4 regions of the Brevibacillus sp. SKDU10 genome follow, and region 2 is predicted to be linked to each of the others. Evidence: predicted binding sites of a transcription regulator. Region 2 holds the regulator's gene; each other region holds the start of a gene.
The links. Region 2 encodes Rex, which represses fermentation and respiration genes when NADH is low (regulators of the CRP and FNR family bind a similar motif). Its sites were predicted from a motif close to TTGTGAAATATTTCACAA; they were not measured.
Positions count from the first base shown of each region.

Region 1: AYJ08_RS00195 (flavocytochrome c) is a predicted target of Rex. The motif match lies at 2,925-2,942, and genes of this name have one in related genera.
Region 3: AYJ08_RS12130 (cytochrome ubiquinol oxidase subunit I) is a predicted target of Rex. The motif match lies at 3,362-3,379, and genes of this name have one in related genera.
Region 4: adhE (bifunctional acetaldehyde-CoA/alcohol dehydrogenase) is a predicted target of Rex. The motif match lies at 3,725-3,742, and genes of this name have one in related genera.

Region 1 is NZ_LSSO01000002.1:26,405-32,070, forward strand. Features, by position in the region: gene AYJ08_RS00190 (FecCD family ABC transporter permease) at 1-575, opposite strand, end outside; gene AYJ08_RS00195 (flavocytochrome c) at 1,011-2,792, opposite strand; gene AYJ08_RS00200 (ribonuclease FAU-1 family protein) at 3,154-3,717, shown strand; gene yunB (sporulation protein YunB) at 3,736-4,440, opposite strand; gene AYJ08_RS00210 (Cof-type HAD-IIB family hydrolase) at 4,585-5,367, shown strand; gene nirB (nitrite reductase large subunit NirB) at 5,636-5,666, shown strand, end outside.
Region 2 is NZ_LSSO01000172.1:34,079-39,744, forward strand. Features, by position in the region: gene AYJ08_RS15180 (hypothetical protein) at 1-37, opposite strand, end outside; gene AYJ08_RS15185 (cell wall elongation regulator TseB-like domain-containing protein) at 233-715, opposite strand; gene AYJ08_RS15190 (hypothetical protein) at 734-1,444, opposite strand; gene AYJ08_RS15195 (hypothetical protein) at 1,578-1,757, shown strand; gene AYJ08_RS15200 (amidohydrolase) at 1,855-3,147, opposite strand; gene AYJ08_RS15205 (redox-sensing transcriptional repressor Rex) at 3,185-3,808, opposite strand; gene AYJ08_RS15210 (ComEC/Rec2 family competence protein) at 3,820-4,761, opposite strand; gene dinG (ATP-dependent DNA helicase DinG) at 4,841-5,666, opposite strand, start outside.
Region 3 is NZ_LSSO01000155.1:47,781-53,446, forward strand. Features, by position in the region: gene cydD (thiol reductant ABC exporter subunit CydD) at 1-857, opposite strand, end outside; gene cydB (cytochrome d ubiquinol oxidase subunit II) at 857-1,873, opposite strand; gene AYJ08_RS12130 (cytochrome ubiquinol oxidase subunit I) at 1,860-3,269, opposite strand; gene AYJ08_RS12135 (heavy metal translocating P-type ATPase) at 3,610-5,666, opposite strand, start outside.
Region 4 is NZ_LSSO01000138.1:9,802-15,467, reverse strand. Features, by position in the region: gene AYJ08_RS08560 (ABC transporter substrate-binding protein) at 1-694, opposite strand, end outside; gene adhE (bifunctional acetaldehyde-CoA/alcohol dehydrogenase) at 1,069-3,678, opposite strand; gene AYJ08_RS08550 (HesB/YadR/YfhF family protein) at 4,022-4,309, shown strand; gene AYJ08_RS08545 (3-hydroxybutyrate dehydrogenase) at 4,405-5,187, opposite strand; gene AYJ08_RS08540 (GntP family permease) at 5,258-5,666, opposite strand, start outside.

The DNA of each region.
Region 1 (5,666 bases), on a different contig from region 2:
GTGACAGAGCCTACTAGCCAAAATAAGGCTTGATTTAACGATTCATTATTTATGAGCATAATTCCTGAGGTAAATGAGGAAGCAAATACTGAAGCAGCCGCTCCTGCCAATGTTACTTTGATAGGCAAAAAACCATCCTTGCCCATCGTACCTAGAATCAGTACCAGCACGGCAGTCACACCAGCTCCAACAAAAGCGATCCAGACCATCTGTGTAAGGGTTAAATCCGAGTCAAAGAAAAATAGAGTGAGCACGATAAACAGTACTGCACCAGCATTAATACCGAATAAAGAAGGTGAGGCTAACGGATTTTTTGTTAGATTTTGCATTAAAACGCCAGCAATGGCTAGACTAGCCCCTACACTGGCTGCAATAAAAGCTGCGGGTAATCGAACATCTCTGAGAAGGAGATGTTCCTTTGAACCATCAAATTGGTATAGCATATCGAGCAACATGTGGAAGGTAAACATATGATAGCCGAACAAGATACTCATCAGCATAGAGACTAACAGCAACAAGATACCGGTCAATAATGCCCAGACTTTGGCTCGGCGGCTCTGCAATAAACAAGACATGACAGAGACCCCTCTCTAGAAAAATAGTACATATTAGCATTTTGATTGTAAAAAAATCAGAATATAATGTCAATGAAAATCGTTATCAATTATATGCGGATAAACTTTTTTCTATGAGGATAGCTGACTTCATAGATTGGATCTTGATTTATACATAGTAGTTTGCATTATTGTGTGTATGGGAGGTGAGTATGATGATTTTCACTCGCAAGGTAGCAAGTCAGGCAGATGATGGATTTTTATTTCAGGTATCAAGAGATTGACCATTCAGGTATCTATGTGCAAATGGAGTGGAAAACTTCACAGAAATCAAGCATACAAGAAAAAAGCTAATCCTGTAGAAGAGATTCTCCTCAGGCTCATAAGGCATAAAAAAGCTACCGAAAATTCTCCGGTAGCTCGTTGTTTCTCATGTTATTCGCTAATCGATCTGCATTATTTTTGTGCAGCCGCATTCTGTCCGGCAATGCGACCAAATACGAAAATGTCAGCGATTGCATTACCACCTAGACGATTTTTCCCGTGGATCACGCCGGTTACTTCTCCTGCTGCGTAAAGGCCAGCAATTGCTTTTCCATTGGTATCCAGTACGTGAGTCTCAGGGTCAATGACTAATCCACCCATGGTATGGTGCACGGAAGGAACCGCTTTTTCAATATACCAAGGGCCTTGTGTCATTTCGATTAATTTTCCACGATGATGAAAATCTAGATCTTTACCATTCTTAGCAAATCCATTGACACGGTCAATTGTTTTTTGAAGCTCTGCTATTGGGATGTTAAAATGCTTTGCTGCCTCTTCCAACGTATCAGCTTTCACTAATAAGCCTTCTTTTACAAGCATGTCATATTCATCTTTATGCACGTCTACTGTTTTACCAATATCACCTACAGCTTGATTCCAGACTTGATAGGCATATTTACCCTCCTGAGCAAGAATCGCTTGCGAAATCACATCGCGGCGCTCTAATTCCTCTACAAAGCGTTTACCACTTTGGTTCACTAAAAGAGCTCCATCAAAACGCGTATCCGCTACCAGAGAAATAACACCTGTCTTCGGATTACAGATTGGGTATGTTTGAATACTCTCCATATTTGTGATGGCTGCCCCGATTTTTTCGCTCATCACGATACCGTCGCCAGTTGTACCAGGAGTATCTGTAGACATGTAGCTTTCATCTAAAGTTGGGTTGTATTTCTTACGCATTTCTACATTGGAACCGAATCCACCAGTCGCAACAATAACACCCTTGTTTGCGTTAAAGGTAATTTCTTGACCAGCAGCAGTTTTTGCTTTAACGCCAACGACACGACCTTCGCTATTTTTCAATAACTCTTCCGCTTTTGTTTCCGTTTTTACAGGAATTTGCAGCTGATCCGCTTTTGCTTTTAGTTTTTTGACTACTTCTGCACCAGTGTGACCTTTAGGGATGAGGGCACGAGGCACAGAGTGACCGCCGAATTGGAATAAATGATCTGGTAAAAACTCTACCTTTATTTCATCCCTCAGCCATTCTGCTGCGTTTGTTGCATTATCTGTCAACACACGCACCATAGCAGGATTCCCCACGTTATCCCCGCCTTTTAAGGTGTCTTGGTAGTGGGATTCCTTGCTATCTTTTATGCCTTTTTTTGCTTGTACCCAGTTGTTAGCAGCATTCATTTCTGCGCCGGAAATCAATGTATTACCACCGATGGATGGCATTTTTTCCAGCAGGACTACAGAGGCCCCTGCCTTTTTCGCCTCCATAGCAGCCGCGAAGCCTGCACCACCTGCGCCAATGACTACTACATCGTAATTTTGAACAGCCTCCTCTTTGACTGTTGCCAATGTATCTGCACCTTTAGCAGTTAAGGTTAGTCCGGCTTTACTGACGGCATCCTTCACAGCATTGATATAGCCTTGGCTTGTAAGAGTAGAACCACTTATTGCATCTACCTCTGTGCTATTTTTGGCAATGATTTGGTCTCGCAATTTCTTGTATACGGGCTCGGATAATACTTCATTTTCTTTTTGTTCGAGAACTTTAATATCTGAAAGCTCGTTGTTTGTTACTGTTACCTCAACCTTGATTGGGCCATGTTTACCATCAGCTTGACCGATCGCTTTCACAGAATCACCTTTTGCTGGGGTGGTGCCTTGACCGCTACATCCAGCCATGGCTACTATGATTGCCATACTTAAGAAAAGCAGAAAAATCCTTGATAAACCCTTCAAGACGATAACCTCCTTGGATATATGTATAGTAATGAGAAGGGAGAGTAGGAAAAAATCTAAAGCAGAAATGCATGATTGCAACCATACTCGTGGTCGGTTCACCATGATTGTAATAACCATTCATAAAAGCTTAAGTGAAAAAAATCACAATTTACGGATAGTGCCATCCCGTACATGTACGATGTAATTCTAAAGCGCTTTCATACCAGGTGTTTTAAGCGATTGTGTTTAATCTGTGAAGTTATGCTGACGAGATTTTAGGATGAAGAATTGTACCATAAGTCTTAAAATTCCAACTAAGCTTCCATCTGTTACAATGAGAAGAGACGATGATGCTACAGGTGATAAAGGAGACGTATTCATGAAACGGAAATATGCAGATGTGACAGGGTGGACAACAGTGATAGACAAGCATTTTATACCATTGGCCCAACGTGGAGAGTACTTTGACGGCAGCATTACTGGTCTCGTTCTCACAAAAATGGAGGAACCATACTGGGTAACGTGTAACGGACAAGACATTTGTATCGCTGATGATGGATACGTCTGGATACAATGCTTTCCTGCGGGGCGGCATTATGTCATGACTGCGATGATAGATGAGACAGGTAAGGTAGTCTACTTCTATTTTGATATTGTTCTTAGGCATGCTATAGGGGAAAATGGTGTTCCTTGGTATGATGATCTGTATCTAGATTTAGCAATGATGCCTTCTGGGAGTACTGAAGTTTTGGATGAGGATGAACTGGAGGAAGCGTTCCAAAACAACACGATTAGTGAGTGGGAGCGTGATTTGGCCGTAATGGAAATGGAACGGCTGGTCACAGAGGTAGCAAATGATACATGTATCTTACCAAAGCTGGTGCTAGCTCATGCTACAAAATGGCGAGATATCGTCCTGCAAGGAAAAGAATCCTCCCAATAAAGGAGGATTCCTTCTGTATTATTTAGCAGGTGGCTCGACCTTCATTCTAGGAACCTCTGGCTTGCCTAGCGGATTGTTGTACAGATAGTCTGGCACTTCTCCCACGACAAGAGAGTTGGTAATGGGAATGGAGGTTGTGACAATGGTTTGATCAGTTGCAAAAGGTATGATCACTTGCAAACGAACTTCTACTTGCAGATAGATTGTTACCATAACCATATTAATCCCAGCTTCGGATAGCTTAGGATCAAGCCATGTTTTTGCAGAACCAACAGGGCTAAAGGTGATCGGTAATTTAGGCCCCGTATCGGACAAGAAGGAGCTGCCTGAGGCTAATCCAAGAGGTACGCGAGCTTCAACTTTTTCACTTTCAAACTCTTTTAGTTTGTTTTTAATGCGTTGATTGGCTTCCCCCATGATTTTTGAATATCCTTGAAAATTAAAATTGATAGCGCGTATTTTATTATCGCTATCCTTTTCAATGTCTAGAACTTCGGCCGTATTCATATCAATTTGAGCGATCTTTTTGGTCACCGCGTCTGCGATGGCCTCTTTGGCAATTTGCTCAGATTTCTGTTTGGCGATCACTAATAAAGTAGGTTTAATTTTTTGCTCTAGGAAGACGATACTCTGGATGATGATTGCAAGAAAGACAATGAAGGTAATAAAAAAAATTTTCTTTTTTGACGTCCGAATGCGCCGGCGTCTCATGCGAATAGCCATCTAGATCACCCCATCTGTAGACTATATGTTACAAATAGGGAGAAACATGACAGCTTGCCTTGGGTTCATGCAAAGAACTTCATTTATGAAGTGGGAATATTTCGTTTATAATGAACAGTAAGTCAGAAAAAAGGAGAGAAGCGCATGCCCTATAAGGTTATCTTTTTTGATATGGATGGCACGTTGTTAAATGAGCAAAAGCAGATTCCAGAGGATACTCGAAAATCACTCTGTCAGCTTCAGGATAACGGGATTCATACGGTTATTGCTACTGGGCGCTCACCGTTTCATGTTCGTGAGTTCGCAGAAGATTTAGGAATTGAGACACTGGTGTGCTTTAATGGTGCTTATGTAGAGCACAAAGGGGAAGTGGTCTATTCTACTCCTATTGATGTTAATAGTATTGAGAAACTATACCAGCTTGTGATGGCACGTAATCATGCACTTGTGTATTTGAGTGACGACTCCTTTTATGCGACACATGAGGGAAATGAGATGGTGAATCGTGCCGTTTCTTCTATTCTATTTGACCCACCCGGCATGAATGCAGAGGTATTCCGTAACAAGCCGATTTACCAATGCTGGCTTCATTGTGCTGAAGGGGAAGAAGGGGTCTACGAGCAAGACGATGCGCTTCAAAACGTGCGTTTTTTCCGTTGGCATGATGTGTCCTTGGATGTGATGCCAAAGGATGGCTCTAAAGCAAAAGGCATTGAAGCCTTGCTACAGTACCTTACAGTAGATCGATCAGAAGCGATAGCCTTTGGTGATGGCAAGAATGACATTGAGATGATTCAATTTGTAGGAATGGGAGTAGCGATGGGGAATGCGCATCCTGACGTATTTCCACACGCAAACTACATGACGAAGCACGTAGATGAGGGCGGTATTAGCCATGCTTTAAAGGAATTGAACATCTTGTTATAGAGGAAAGCCGACCGTCTTCATCTGGGACGATCGGCTTTATTTCATTAGCTAGATAAATTGTCATTTTACCTGTGATTTACCACACATCTGCTGGTCTTTTTCTATACTATACTCGGTCTGTACACAGATAAAAAAAGCAGTAAAATCCTTGGTATATCAGTGCTTTACATGAAGTAAAAATAGATTATGCAACGAATGTAGAATCACGTAGAGTTATTTTTGTGCATTATTTCACAAACAAATATAGAAGATTTTGGGAGGATTGTCTATGAAGAAGCAACGTCTCGTATTAATTGGAA
Region 2 (5,666 bases):
GCAGTGACAGTAACATAGGTACTTTACGTAATTTCACCAATAACTCCCCTTTCTTTACTCATAAAAATTTTTATTTGTTCCGTTCAGAGCGGCTATCTTATCAGTTACGAAACCAAGTATAGCATTTTTATGCTACCTTTTTGCTATGTATTTGCTGGAACTACGACCAATTCCATTGAATAGAAATAAGGTGATAAAGTAAGAAAACCCTTTCCAGAAGGAACGGGTCATCTTATGATTTTGGAATATTTAACGTATATGCCCGTATTTTTTGACCAGTCAAAAAATCATAATATACGTAGTTGTAACGATTTTGCTTGTCCACTAAAGTGACTTCCCATAGCTTCTTATCACCCTCTATGCCAGGTACAATGCGTTCGATCTGAGCTCCTGGATATGAGGCTTCCGCTACTTGTTTAACTTTCGTGCGTGGAAAAGCTTTTTCCAGTAAGTCAAATGTGACGTGTTCTTTGCTAAACCAAGCCACCACTGGGGTTCCTACCTTGTTTTTTCCTGTAACTACTATATAGGCTTCCCGTCCTCGATATTCTTCTATCGTATCGATCTCAGCAATGTTTGTTTTTTCTGCTACTAATGCTCTGGCCTCTGCTTCTAAGGTGTAACGCTCAGACAATAAGCTGGAAAGTAGCTGATACAGGGATACGCCTAGCACAACAAGCGCACATGCTGAAATGATCAAGATGCGTTTCCACACAATGATTCTCCTACTTCCCTAAAAATTAAAAATTAGTTGATCTGATCTATCGCCCTTCTGGTTCTTCAACTGAAGCAAGACGACCATACGCTTCAATTGTTTTCTTTCATCATCATACCACAAGTGATAGTCAATTGTAGTTGATTGCTGCAATTGTACAAGTTCATTTTCTACAGGAAAAGATGGTCCCAACCATTCTCGTAAAAGGTCTTTGACTTTTTCTGGCTGTAGGCTAACGCTATACCCTCGCAAACCTGCTTCATCTCTTGAAACGAGTGCGACAGGCTGTAGCTGTGAAATTTGATCTTTCAAGAGTGAGGCATGCTCAGATGGTGTAAACAAGGCATAGGGCAGTACGTTCAAATCCCGTTGTTCATTATCTATGACGAGCGAAGCACCTCGATTGTTACGTTCAATTTTCACTTTTTTTCCCTGTAATGCCCCAGTTAGTTGAAAGTGATTGCCTCGATAGCTCCCTGTAAAAGGTTGATTCTGTATCTTGACTCCAAATGGAGTTGCTTTCTCTGCAAAAAGCTGGTCAATCAATTGTTTTAGATTGGTGTTATTTTGATTTTGATCCGCATTCCAGCTACTTTTATCATTCAGCTCATTCGTCCTGTCTTGTGCTACAGATAGCTTGTCTGTTGCTTGCCCCAGCAATACACCCAAACCAAATAAGCAAGCTACTATTGGCACCAACAGCCAAAGATACCGTTGCTTCACGTACATGGGTAACCCCTCCCTTACGTATCTCCTAACAATTATGAGATACAAGAAGGTTTTAGAACCACGTGGAAAACTTACTAATTATAGAGTCATGAGAAGTAGCCATACTATCAGTACACCACAAGGAGGTGAGCGTGTGAATCAAACCGACAGGAGCCTTGTCCTACCTAAACAGGGTTGGGAACAACACGATTTGTACGAATCCTGGGTAGGTCTGTCCTCACCGCTGCGTACCTTGCCACCTACCGCTACGCTCTCTGTTCGTCACTCCTCACTTACAGATTTATGGCAAACAGAGATGCAACGGACGGATTAAATTTTTTCTCTGCCTACACACCTACACTACACTGTCTCCTGCCGTATCAACCACTTGGCAGGAGCCTTTGTCATATGGATAGGCGACTTTTATGAGCTTATTGCTTTAATAATGCAAACACACGGTTCACTTCAGCGATTGCTTTTTGTTCATCCATTGTGATTAACTCTTTATCTTTCATTAAGAAATGCCCATCAACAATTGTATCTGTTACATCATAGCCATTTGCTGCATAAACGACATGGGAAATCGGATCATTTGCCGGTTGGAAATGTGCTTGGGCAGCATTTAGCATAATCATATCTGCTTTTTTCCCTACTTCTAAGGACCCTAAGCTGTCTTTTTGGAACACAGCATCTGCCGCATAACGTGTAGCCATGCGAAGCGCTTCTTCTGCCGGAACCACTTCTGGGTCATAGGAAACACCCTTATGCAGGATAGCTGCTAATTTTAGCTCTTCAAATAGATTCAAGTTGTTGTTACTTGCTGAGCTGTCAGTTGCCAAACTTACACAAACACCTTTCGCAAGCATCTCAGGTACTCTTGCTACACCACTTGCCAATTTTAAGTTACTAATTGGATTATGAGCTACTTTAACATCATATTTAGCTAATGTATCAATTTCTTCATCCGTTAAATGCACAGCATGGGCAACTAGTGTAGGGTGATTAAATACACCTAGATTTTCTAAGTGAGCAACAGGGCGTACACCGTAATCCTGAACGTTTTGTTCCACTTCTGCTTTTGATTCAGACATATGGATATGTAATGGTATGTTTAACTCGATTGCCTTCTCAAGGATTTGCTGGATGTACTCAGGAGAGCACGTATAAGGTGCATGCGGCGACATCATTGTATGGATACGACCGTTGGCTGCACCGTTCCAACGTGATGCGAAAGATGCCGCTTCTTGCAATTTCTGCTGGCGTTCTTCTTCGGAGCAGAAACCAATTACCCCACGGCATAGTACACCGCGCATCCCGGATGCTTCCACTTCCTGTGCTACTGTATCCATATGATCATACATATCTACAAAGGTAGTTGTACCGGTACGAATCATCTCGATAATGGAAATAGCTGTACCCCATTTCACATGCTCCGCTGTAAATTGACCTTCCATTGGCCACATTTTTTCTTCCAGCCATTGTTTTAAAGGTAGGTCATCCGCAAAGCCGCGCAGTAGAGACATGCCTACGTGACCATGTGTATTAATTAATCCTGGCATAAGATATTTATTAGTTCCATCAATGATTTCGTCATATGCTGATAAATCCTCAGGCGTTTTACCTACATATGTAATTTTTCCCCCATCAAAGCCAACCGCTCCATTATGAATAACCTCATTTTGTTCGTTAACAGTGATTACGGTTGCGTTGGTAATGATTTTCATCAACGTAGACACTCTCCCTTTATCTGTTAGTTATTACTTAGTTTAAATAATACGCTAAGCTTTGCAAGCTGGAAGTCAAATCGTTATGATCAATTTTTACTTCTTTTTCGGTGCGAATGGTTGTTGGGGCAAAATTGAGGATCGCTTCTATTCCAGCTTCGATCAGTTTATTTGCCACTTCCTGTGCGGCGGAGGCTGGCGTTGTAATTATCGCCATCCGAATTTGCTTTTCCTTGATGATATCTTCCATTTTATCAATCGATTCAATGACCAATCCACCTAAATCCTTACCTATTTTTTGCGGGTCGGCATCAAAAATGGAAACAATTTTCATGTTATCTTTTAAATACACATTGTAATTGGAAATCGCTTGACCTAGATTACCGGCCCCCACCAACGCTACATGGATCACTTGGTCCAATTTCAAGATATGACGAATCTTTTCAATCAAGTAATCTACGTCATAGCCAATGCCTTTTTTACCAAAGTCACCAAATGCAGACAGGTCCTTTCGAATTTGGGCTGGATTAATATCCATTGTTTTGCCCATCTGTTGGGAAGACACCGTTTTTACCTGTAGTTCCTGTAGATTTGTTAAATATCGCAAATAGATCGGCAGACGGCGAACGACCGCTTCAGAAATTTTTGGTACTTTCCCCATAAATTGCACTCCTAACTTCGTTGTCTATCACGTGTAGAGGTCTTGACTGCCTTTAAAACCTTGTAATCTTGTCCGTTAGAGAGAATGGTAATTGACCCATCCCGGCTAGTCACATACGTATCTGCCCATGATTCCTCCAAACGCTCCACCACCTCACGCATGGAGTCTTTCCATTGCTCACGCACAATACCGGTCTGCACAACAGCAATCTGGGGATCAACCTTAGTTAAGAAGGATTGAATAGAAGCCTGATTGCTACCTTGTGCCCCAACCTTTAAGATTTCAGCCGGCAGTAAAGAAGGGTATTTCGCAAGCAAACGCTCCTCTGCTTTTTCATTGATGGCACTGGTGAACAAAAATTGGAGCTCTCCTTGGGTCAGACAAAACACAAGCGAATTATCCTGCGGTGATAAAAACAGGTTCTCGCTAGGATGTAAAAATGTGATCACCACATCTTTCCCATCCAGTAATTGATCCTTTTCCTTTACATACACAACTTGCTTTTCCCTAGATATATGGATATTACTGTGAATTGCGAAGGCTGTCAATTTCGGCATGTAAATCTTATCAAATTGAATTTTCTCCGCAAGCTTATCATAGCCACCGATATGAGTAGGTAAATCGTTTGTCAATAACAGGTAATCTACTTTTGTAACATGGCGCTCAAGTAGCAAGGAAACCAATTTTTCCGTATCTTTTTCGCTCCCTGTATCAATTAGCATCGTTTTACCAGAAGGGAAGCGAATGAGCGTACTTTCTCCTTCTGGTAAAGAGAAAAAAGTAGTGGTAAGCCCAACAAAATCTTCCTCCTGTTCAACAGCATCGGGGTCCTCAATATGCTGTAGCTGATGTGCTATCGCAATGGACCGGCTTGCTTCAACGGTTTGGGATAATGCAAAGATCATCATGCCTATACAAATAACTAGAAATAGGTTATGTCGCTTTGTAGTCATGGATCTGCTTCCCTCCTACCTTATGGCTTGGGTAAAATTCATACAATCATTTTAGATTTATTTTTCCTAGGAAATGATTTTATCGTAAAAAAGGAGCTATTCGCTCACGTAATGTAGTCCATGGACCAGTCTCTACCTGATAAGGCGGCAAAGATTGCAAAAACATACGACCATATTTAGATTCAATTATGCGTGTATCAAATACAATTACAACACCGCTGTCTGTCTGTTGACGTATTAATCGGCCCACTCCCTGCTTAAAACGAATAACTGCATGGGGCAAGGAAAGCGTCATAAAAGGATTCTTTTTCTCGGCCTTCAACCGCTCCGAACGTCCTTCCAATAGTGGGTGGTTGGGCGGTTGAAACGGGAGACGAACAATGATCAGACAGCTTAGTACATTTCCAGGTATATCTACACCCTCCCAGAAGCTATTCGTTCCCAGAAGCACTGTTTTTGTCCCGGTTTGAAAGCGACGTACCAACTTGCTTCTATTACTTGAATCTACTCCATGGCCTAATAGTTCAAACTCTTCACCTTCTAGTAAGTTCTTCATTCCTTCATAAACGGTTCTAAGCATGCTATATGAGGTAAATAAAATCATTGTCCGCCCCTCACTTGCTCGAACAGCATCAACGCAGCCAGCAATAACGGCTTCAACAAACCGCTGTTCACCTTCCTTGTTTACAGAAGGGAAATCAGAGGGAATCAGGATGAGTCCTTGCTTCGCATAGTCAAAGGGCGATGGGAGTGAGAGTGTTTCGACTCGTTCTTCAGGCAGATTAGCAAAACCCATTCGCTCCATAAAGTAAGTAAACCGATTCTTCACTGTTAGTGTCGCTGAGGTCATAATAATACTGCGTTTTGGCTCCAGTAAAGTAGTACGCAAGGTATCAGCTATATCC
Region 3 (5,666 bases), on a different contig from region 2:
ATTGGCAAGAAATATTCGGGGGCCAAAATCAAAACGGTTAACCCTGTTAACAGAAAAATTTCCCCAGAAATAAGTCGTAGCCCAAGACTAACCGCAACACAAGCCACTGAAAGCATTGTGAAAAAATCCAGCGCAAATGATGATAGAAAAGCTACCCGCAAGGTGCCCATCGTCGCAGAACGATAGCGATCACTCACCCGCTCGATTGTTTTGCTATGCGAACGGCTTAAGCCTAAATATTTAAGGGTTTCCAATCCACGCAATGCATCTACAAAATGGTTGGATAAAATACGATATGATTTCCATTGGCGATCCATTTTTCCCTTAGCTGCAAGACCAATTAGAATCATAAACACAATTAAAATCGGCATCGTAACAAGCAAAATAATTCCAGAAATCATATCCTGCCAGGCTACATAAGCAAGAATGATCCAAGGTGTGATCGCCGTACTAACCATGCGGGGAATAATCAATTCGAGATAGGTACGAAATTGCGCAACTCCCTCGATCACCAGCGTTACCACATTCCCTGTACCCTGTGTTTTAGCAAAACGCGGTCCTAACAAAAATAGTTTTTCCATTAACCTTTTACGTACATCACTGCCTGTTTTCATCGCAAAGCGATAGGCGATTTTCTGTTGCAGCAGGTTGGTCAAATGACGAACGAGAAACGCCAACAAAAACAGACCTAAGCCCATATATAGTTCCTGTAGTTTTTGACCGGCAAAAAGGGCGGAAATAACTTCCGCCAACCATTTTGCCTGGTATAGAATGGACAAGCTTTGGATTAGAACAAGCACAGCCACTGCTAATAGAACTGGCACAATTCCTTTATAACCGAGTAAGTTTTTACCCATTAATATTCCAAGTGCTCCTTCTCATGTACACGTTTATGAAATACAAAGTAACTCCAAATTTGATAGCCCAATACAAATGGCAGCAAGGATAAAGCTACAATCGTCATGATTTTAAGAGAGTATGGACTAGATGATGAATTTTGAATTGTTAGGTTGAACATACTGTCAATAGAGCTAATCATTACACGCGGGAACAATCCAATAAATACGGAACTAATGGATAGGGCAATCACTGTACCAGTCATACCGAATGCCCAGCCATCGCGTTTTTTCGAAATAAAGTAACCAGCCAGCACATAAGCAATGACACCTAATCCTGCTATCACGCTTAGTATTCCACCTCGAACGGTAAAAATATCCGTCATGAAGTAGGTCATACCTCCAAAGATAACCAATAGAAGTGCTAGTGGAACCAACAGCATTTTTGCCTGCTTGCGAGCACGTAAGCGCAGATCACCTGTTGTCCGTAGTGTTGCAAACAAAAGACCGTGTACCTGGCAAAGAACAACAACGGTTATTCCGCCCATCACACTATACAGATTAACCATGTCAAACAATCCAGCGTTCATTTCCATGTTTGCATCAATCGGTAAGCCCTTTAATAGACAAGCAAATACTACACCGAGCAGGAATGGCGGTAAAAAGCTACCGATAAAAATCGCAACATCCCAAACTTTTCTCCATACAGGATTATCTACTTTACCACGGTATTCAAAAGCAACACCGCGACCAATTAACGCTAATAGAAGAAATACTAACGGTAAATAAAAGCCGCTAAACAGAGTTGCATACCAGTTAGGGAATGCAGCAAACATCGCTCCCCCTGCGGTCAGGAGCCATACTTCATTCGCATCCCAGAACGGGCCAATTGAATTGATTAAAATACGGCGCTCCATATCTGATTTAGCTAGGAAAGTAGTAGACATTCCAATTCCAAAATCAAAGCCCTCTAAAAAGAAGAAGCCAATAAACAAAACGGCGATTAAAACAAACCAGAGTTCATTAAGAGAAAGCATGACTTTCCTCCTTGTTAAACGGGTCATTTGTGCTTGCTTCTGCCTTCACTAGAGCATAAGGACCCTTCTTGATAACACGAGTAAACAAATAAAGGAGCACAATGAACAGCACCAAATAAATCGTACTAAAAGCAATCAGGGAGAATAACACCTCACCAGCAGATACGCTCGGTGAAATACTATCTTCGGTTTTCATCAATCCAAAAACAGTCCATGGCTGACGACCAAATTCAGTCATAACCCACCCTGCTGTATTTGCGATAAATGGTAAAGAAATACTATATACCATTGCATGCATAAACCATTTATTTGGCTGCTCTAGCTTTTTGCGCCATGATAGATAGAATCCAATCATTGCAAGGAGAATCATTAAACTACCACCTGCTACCATGATGCGGAAGCTCCAGAAGGTCGTGCGAACAGGTGGAATATAATCGCCAGGACCATATTTTTGTTCGTATTCAGCTTGTAACTCATTCATTCCAGGAAGGTCACCTGAGAATTTACTATAGGATAGATAGCTTAACAGGTATGGAATTGAAACCTCTATTCCATTTTTCTTGTTTTGTGGATCAATCGTAGCAAATACAGTCCAAGGAGCTGGATCCGGACTTCTTTCCCACAAGGCTTCACTTGCAGCCATTTTCATAGGCTGTGTTGCCACCAGATATTGAGCCTGTTGGTGACCAAATACAGCTACAAGGATAGAAGATAGAAGTGCAACCACAATCGATAACTGAAATGATGATTTAAAGAATGATATCTCTTGTTTACGCAATAATTTATAAGCACTAACACCAGCTACTAGAAAAGCTCCTGTCGCAAACGCGGAAAAAATCGTATGCGGGAACTCTACCATTAACTGACCATTCGTAACGAGCGCAAAAAAGTCATTCATCTCCGCTCGACCATTGTTGATCTCAAAGCCTACAGGTCGTTGCATAAAAGAGTTGGCTAACAGTATCCAAAAAGCAGACATTGTCGTACCGAAAGCCACCAGCCAAATACAGAGACAGTGAACCTTTTTAGACAAACGCTCCCAACCAAAAATCCATAAACCAATAAATGTAGATTCCAAAAAGAAAGCTAATAATGCCTCAATTGCAAGGGGCGCACCGAAAACATCACCGACAAATCTTGAGTAATTAGACCAGTTCATACCAAATTGGAACTCCTGTAGAATCCCTGTTACAACACCCACACCAAAGTTAATCAGGAACAGCTTGCCCCAAAACTTTGCCATGTGCTTATATTTTTCTTCCCCTTTGACCACATACATCGTTTCCATTATTGCGATTAGAAAAGATAATCCAATCGTCAATGGGACGAAGATGAAGTGGAAAATCGTTGTGGAAGCAAACTGAGTACGTGATAGCATTACCAGATCCAAATCCATTGATTTCCTCATCCCTCTCTCTTGATAGTTTTTTAACTAAAAGGTATTTTATCTATCCTTGCGTTATTTTCTCAGATTGTTCCATACCCCATGTGTGATATTTATCACATTTAGTTAGCTAGTTTCAATCTAATTTGAAAAGATTCATCTATCCGACAAAAAGTAACATTTTAACAAAAGACTATTCAGAAAATTACCTATATAACAACGGTATTAAATCTACCAACTTATAAGGGTAATTTTCTTGAAAAAATGTTATTTTTTTGATAAATAAAAAAGATGACCACTGTTTTACGTAGTCATCTTTTTTATTTTCGTTTTACGATTATTTATTCTCTTTTTAAAGCTTTACCCGTTGCAATCGCAGAGCATTTAACACAACCGATACGGAGCTTAATGCCATCGCTGCACCTGCTAACCATGGAGCTAATAACCCAGCAGCCGCAATGGGAATCCCCAAACAATTGTAGGCTAGCGCCCAAAATAAATTTTGTTTGATGTTTGTCATCGTTTTCTTGCTCATCGTGAAGGCATCCGCAATGCTATTTAGATCGCCCCGCATCAATGTAATATCTGCTGCTTCCATCGCTATATCTGTACCCGTTCCCATAGCGATACCTATATCTGCTGTTGCTAATGCTGGAGCATCGTTAATTCCATCTCCAACCATTGCTACTTTTTTACCAGCTTGTTGTAACTTAGTTACTTCGGCTGCTTTTCCCTCTGGCAACACTTCTGCAATCACATGCTCGACACCAACCTGTGCCGCGATCGCTTTTGCTGTTCGTTCATTATCGCCTGTGACCATATAGACGCTTAAGCCCATTTCTTTTAAGCGAGAAATCGCTTCTCTGGAGGTTTGTTTGACGGTATCCGCTACCGCGATCACTCCGGCATATCTCTGATCAATGGCAGCCAGCATCGCTGTTTTACCTTCCTGCTCCCATTTTTCCATAATAGGCAATGCTAGATCGATCTGTACCGCAAATTTCCCCATGAGCTTTCGTGTTCCAACTAATACTTCTTTCCCCTCAATAATGGCTCGCACACCGTACCCGGGAATGGCTTCGAATTCGCTAGGGCTTTGCAAGCCAATCCCCTGCTCAATGACACCCGTAACAATGGCCTCCGCTAAAGGATGCTCGGAGTTTTTCTCAGCACTAGCGATATACTGAAGAAATTGTTGTTTTTCCCAGTGATCTGCTGTCAGCACATCTGTCAATTCAGGCTTACCTTTTGTAATCGTCCCTGTTTTATCAAGTAGGACTGTATCAATTCGATGTGTCGCTTCCAAATGTTCTCCACCCTTAAATAGAACACCCGCTTCTGCTGCCCGACCAGAGCCTGCCATGATTGAGGTTGGGGTTGCTAAACCAAGTGCACACGGGCAAGCAATGACTAGAACAGCGATTAGAATTTCTAGTGCGCTAGTAAAATCGCCTGGTGTAATGAAGAAGTACCAAATCAGAAAAGCCAAAACGGCAAGCGATACTACAATCGGAACAAATATACCTGAAATCTTGTCGGCCACACGTTGAATCGGCGCTTTAGACCCCTGTGCTTCTTCCACTACTTTAATGATTTGGGCCAATGCTGTTTCCTTGCCGACCTTTGTAGCCTTTACTTGTAAAACACCGTTTTTATTAATCGTAGCACCTATCACTTGATCGCCTGATTCTTTTTCCACAGGGATGCTTTCTCCCGTTAGCATTGATTCATCCACCGAGGATTTTCCCTCAACGATCTCTCCATCTACCGGTATTTTTTCACCTGGCTTCACGAGAAACAGATCATTAACCTGCACTTCCTCCACAGCAATGACCAGCTCTTGGCCGTTGCGTATAACCGTAGCTGTTTTAGCCTGAAGTCCCATTAAGGTTTTGATGGCTTCTGATGTGCGTCCCTTTGCTAATGCTTCAAAAAGTTTTCCTAATAAAATTAAGGTAATAAGTACAGCACTAGTTTCATAATAAAGATGGATATCATGATGCATGGCCTGCATACTTCTAATCGTTTCATAAAGGCTGTAAAAATAAGCAGCTGATGTTCCTAACGCTACTAATACATCCATGTTTGCTGAGCCATTGCGAAGTGCCTTGTACGCTCCTTGGTAAAATTGCCACCCAATAATGAACTGTACAGGAGTGGCCAATAGAAATTGAATCCATGGGTTCATCAAAATCTCAGGAGCCCAAATAAATGAGGTAAACGAAAAATGCTTCACCATCGTCCATAGCAAAGGGAGAGATAGGATTGCAGAGAAAATCAGTTTACGCTTTTGCCTAGCGATCTCTCTTTTTCGATGATCAGACTCGTCTGCTTGCTCATCCTGCTTCAGACTTGCTCCATATCCTAAATTCTCTACCTTTTTTATGAAATCAACCGTGGTTGTCTCGG
Region 4 (5,666 bases), on a different contig from region 2:
AAATAGCTTCCACTTTGCCAAGTAAGGATTGAGCGCCCATTTGCACTTCATTTTGACTGCTGATGCCTGCTGGGACTACTTCGATACCCATTTTTTGACCAGCCGCCTGTAAATCCTTAACCTGAACCTCTGCATTTACTTCTGATGTAGTATAGATGACACCGATTTTTTTGATGGTAGGAATGAACTTTTGAACGAGCTGCAACTGCACTTCCATTGACAATTTATCAGAAGTTCCTGTTACATTCTTATCTGGTTTATCTAAAGAAGGCACTAATCCTGCTGATACAGGATCTGTCACTGTAGTAAATACTACTGGAACATCTTCAATAGCTTTAGCCAACGATTGGGCGGACGGAGTAGCAATCGCCACTGCCACGTCTTTCTTGTCGCTGGCAAATTTCTGAGCAATTGTGATGGTATTATTCAGTTCGCCGTTTGCGTTCTGATAATCTACTTCCAGATTTTTGCCCTCTTCAAAGCCTTTATCTTTTAATCCATCCTTAATTCCTTGATAAATGGAATCTAGGGCAGGATGCTGTACAAATTGGGATACACCAATTTTGACCTGCTTATCTGATGTACCTTGTCCAGCTGCTGTTACTCCCTCCTGCTTTGCAGTTGGTGCAGCACCACATGCAGCTAATGACAACGCTAATCCAATAGACATGATAAAACCTGTTGCTTTTCTCATCTAAACTCTCCTCCTCAGCTCTATAAAACCTGTACTATACTGGTCTAACCTGCACTGTTTACTAAAAACCTATCTACTCTTCTCTACCTACGCTCTCAACTGTACTGCTATGTTCTTTTGTAATACATTATCTGATTTTTTGAAGACTGTAAATATAATTTCTGAAATATGCTGAAATTAACAAACCTTTCAGTAAAATTTTTTACATAGTAAGAATATAACAGTTAAAGTAATAAGATTGCTGTCGCGCAGGAAAAAGAAAAAAACGGCGAGCCTGATTCGGCTCGCCCAATTTAGTAGTGTGAAGGGAAGGTTATCATATGAAATCGGAAAGGAGAAGCTATATGGTATAGCTAACACAAATTTGTGTAGCTCTACACGCCTTTGAATGCGTTTCGGTAAATCTCTGCAAGCTCAGTAACTAATGGCATTTTAGGGTTAGCCGTAGTGCATTGGTCTTCGAATGCGAGAACTGCTAAGCGATCCACTTCTTTTTCGAAGTCTTCTTTCGTTACTCCATTCGCTTCAATGCTCATTGGGATATCTAAAGATTTTCCTAATGTAATGACGGCTTGAATGAGACTTTCTACACCCTCTTCTGTTGTTTTAGCAGGCAGTCCTAACAAACGAGCGATTTCTGCGTAGCGCTCATGTGCTATGAACTTTTCATATCGAGGGAAAGATGCGAATTTATTAGGAACAGTCGCATTAAAGCGAATAACATGTGGCATTAAAATCGCATTGGAACGACCGTGTGCAATATGGAATTCAGCTCCCAATTTGTGTGCTAAGCTGTGGTTGATACCAAGGAATGCGTTGGCAAAAGCCATACCTGCTATGCAAGATGCATTGTGGACCTTTTGACGGGCGACCTCGTCTCCACCGTCTTTATAGGCACGTGGCAAGTATTCAAAGATAAGTTGAATGGCTTTTAATGCCAGGCCATCTGTGAAATCATTTGCCATAACAGATACATACGCTTCCATCGCGTGAGTAAGAACGTCCATACCAGTATCAGCAGTGATTACCTTTGGTACAGTCATTACAAATTGCGGATCAAGGATCGCCACGTCAGGAGTCAATTCATAATCAGCAATTGGATATTTCATGTTTTTCTCACGGTCAGTAATTACCGCAAATGGTGTTACCTCAGAACCAGTACCAGAGGTCGTAGGAATCGCTACGAATTTAGCTAAGCGGCCTAGTTTAGGGAATTTATAAACACGTTTACGGATATCCAAGAATTTTTGATATAGGTTTTGGAATTCTTCATTTGGATATTCATAGAACAACCACATAGCTTTCGCTGCGTCCATCGCAGAACCGCCGCCTAATGCAATGATCACATCAGGTCGGAAATCCACCATGAGCTCGGTTCCTTTCCGTACAGTTGTTACAGATGGATCTGGCTCTACGTCGCTAAACACTTTGCAATGGACGTATTGAGAACGACTGCGCAGATTTCTCAATACCTTATCTACATAGCCCAGTTTTACCATAGCCGGGTCTGTCACGATTACAGCACGAGAGATATCAGGCATATCTTGCAGATATTGAATAGAATTTTTCTCAAAGTAAATTTTCTCTGGAATCTTAAACCATTGCATGTTCACGCGTCGTTTCGCCACCTTTTTGACGTTGATCATATGCACAGCACTAACGTTGGTAGATACAGAGTTTCGACCATAAGAACCACAACCAAGCGTTAGGGATGGGATGAATTCATTGTAAATATCCCCGATTGCACCTTGAGAAGATGGAGCATTCACTACGATACGGCAAGCTTTCATTCTCATTCCGAATGCTTCCATGAGATCATCGTCTTCTGTATGGATAACCGCTGTATGTCCCAAGCCGCCGAATTCAAGCATTTCTTCGGCACGGCGGAAGCCTTCATCCGCGTTTTTCACTTTATAGCATGCAAGAACAGGACTTAATTTTTCACGAGATAATGGATGGTCAGGGCCTACACCTGTTAATTCTGCTACTAAAATTTTCGTTTCCGGATCTACATGTATACCGGCCATTTCTGCAATAACTGCCGCTGGTTTTCCCACGATATCCGCATTAACGGCGCATGTATTTTCATTTATGACCAATTTCTCCACTTTGGCCTTTTCATCAGCTGTCAAAAAGTGACAATTATTAGAGATCATAAGTTGTTTAACTCGTTCATAGATTGGTGCATCAACAATCACGGCTTGTTCAGAAGCACAAATCATACCATTGTCAAATGTTTTGGATAAAATCAAATCATTTACCGCACGCTCGATTACCGCAGTCCGCTCAATATAGCAAGGTACGTTACCAGGACCTACACCAAGTGCCGGCTTCCCTGTACTGTAAGCTGATTTCACCATACCGGCTCCACCTGTTGCTAATACAAGAGCTGTGCCTGGATGATTCATCAATTGTTTGGTTGCTTCTAGGGAAGGCTGATCGATCCACTGAATGCAATTCTTTGGAGCACCAGCTTTCATTGCTGCTTCATATAATGTACGCGCCGCTTCTGCACTAGACTTCTGTGCAGATGGATGGAAGGCGAAGATAATTGGGTTTCTTGTTTTAATAGAAATGATTGCTTTGAACATGGTGGTAGAGGTCGGGTTTGTTACTGGTGTAACCCCTGCTACTACACCAATCGGTTCAGCTATTTCGATGATGCCATTCTGTTCATCTTCACGGATAAGACCAACTGTTTTATCCTTTTTAATACTGTTATAAATATATTCTGTAGAGAAAATGTTTTTGATCATCTTATCTTCAAAAACACCGCGTCCTGTTTCCTCATGAGCCAATTTTGCCAAATATACGTGCTTATCTAACCCGGCTAACGCCATTGCTTTTACAATGCTGTCTATTTGCTCCTGATCGTAATTAGCAAAGTCCTTTAACGCTTGGTTACCATTCTCGACCAAGGTATCAATCATTGTTTTTACTGCCTCTTCTTTTGCTTGCTCCTGCACTTTTACTTCATTGCTCATGGTTTCTTCCTCCTTATTAAATAAGAAAGCATTGTATCCACAGATTTAGTGAAATTTTTCACATTCTAGTTTACAAGGAACTTTTTTAGTGCAACAAAGCAACTCCTTATAAACCACCTTGGGGCTATCTTTTTCTATTCAGCTCCTCGGTACACTCTTATCTTACTCGATAACCACGTAGATGTATGTGATGTTTCTCACACGGTTGTGTATTTTTTTAACTAACTTTTTTAGACTTTACACTTATCTCCTATCATGTTTCAATAAAAATCTGGTATGCTACATAAAAGGATACTTCTGTATCGACCAATCTCCAGATGACATGATGAAGGAGTGGCTCTCAATGTCCATTACCATTACACCACAGGCACTTGCTTGGTTCAAAAAAGACTGGGGCTTCAAATCAGGCGATTTCATTCGCTTTTTCGTCCGATACGGCGGAGGCACCAGCCTACATAAAAGCTATTCCATGGGGATTTCTAAAACCGAACCGAATGAGATCGCACTCTCCAGTACGGTTGAAGGCATTACCTTCTTTTTTGAACAAGATGATATGTGGTTTATTGAAGATAAAAGCATGACCGTTGATTTTAATGAAGCATTAGAAGAAATTACATTTTCTTTCCAATAAGAAAATAGATAGAAAGGCAGGTAATAGCCAAAGGACTTCTCTACTCCTTTTCTGTTACCTGCTTTTTCTCATTACAGTTGCTCATAACGGTTCTTTTATTGAGCCGTATACCCGCCATCAATAGCGGCGGCAATGCCTGTAACTCCCTTTAATCTATCGCTTACCAGCATAGAGGCATAGTCTGCAATCTCCTCTACGGACAACAATCTCTTCTGAGGAACGAAAGGGTAAATGACTTCCTCCAATACTTTTTCTAAAGGTACATTACGAGTAATAGCCAAATCCTTCAGTTGATTTTGTACCAAAGGAGTGTCAACATAGCCGGGACACAAGGCATTTACTGTAATCCCATGTACTGCTCCCTCTAATGCGGCTACTTTCGTCAATCCAATTACTCCATGCTTGGCACTGTTGTAGGCCGCTTTTCCAGCAAATCCGATAAGCCCATTTATGGATGACATATTTAAAATCCGACCGTATCCCTGGTGCTTCATAATAGGGAAAGCATGCTTAATGCCTAGAAAAGGCCCCACTAGCATGACCTTTAGCAGTAGCTCAAAACGCTCTGTCGGAAATTCCTCAATTGGGGACACATGCTGTAGACCAGCATTATTGATTAAAATCTCCAATCTGCCATACTCTTCGACAACTCGTTGGACGCTGGCTGCAACCTGCTCCTCATTTGAAACATCACAGGGTAAGCCGATCACCTTATATCCATGCTGACGTAGTCTCTCTGCCGACGAAGCAACAGCTCCTGCATTCAGATCAGCGATGGCAATAATCGCTCCTTCCTTAGCAAAATGCCGGGCCATCTCATAGCCAATACCGCTCGCAGCCCCAGTAATGAATGCTACTCTTTGATCTAGTAACCCCATACGACATTTCTCCTCTTCCTTATCATCATGGCAACAGCCTTTATTTCTTCCCTTTTCCGCCCTCATCTCATTAGAAAATGGAAACCACGAAAGCCAATATGAAAACCGTTACTGTTTTCAATACAGTAATAACAAAAATATCCTTGTAGGACTGACGATGCGTAAGCCCCGTGATAGCCAATAATGTAATGACAGCACCATTATGAGGCAGCGTATCCATCCCCCCTGAGGCCATGGAAGCAATCCGATGTAGAAGTTCTGGAGAAATATTAGCGGCATTTGCTAGCTCTACATACTGTTTGCCCATTACCTCCAAGGCAATCGACAAACCACCAGAGGCGGAACCAGTCATTCCAGACAGTACATTTACCGCTAAAGCCTCAGAAACCAATGGATGATCACTTGCGCCCAAAATCCAACCCTGAATGCTTTTAAAACCTGGCAATGTCTTTACCACGTTCCCAAAGCCCACCTCAGAG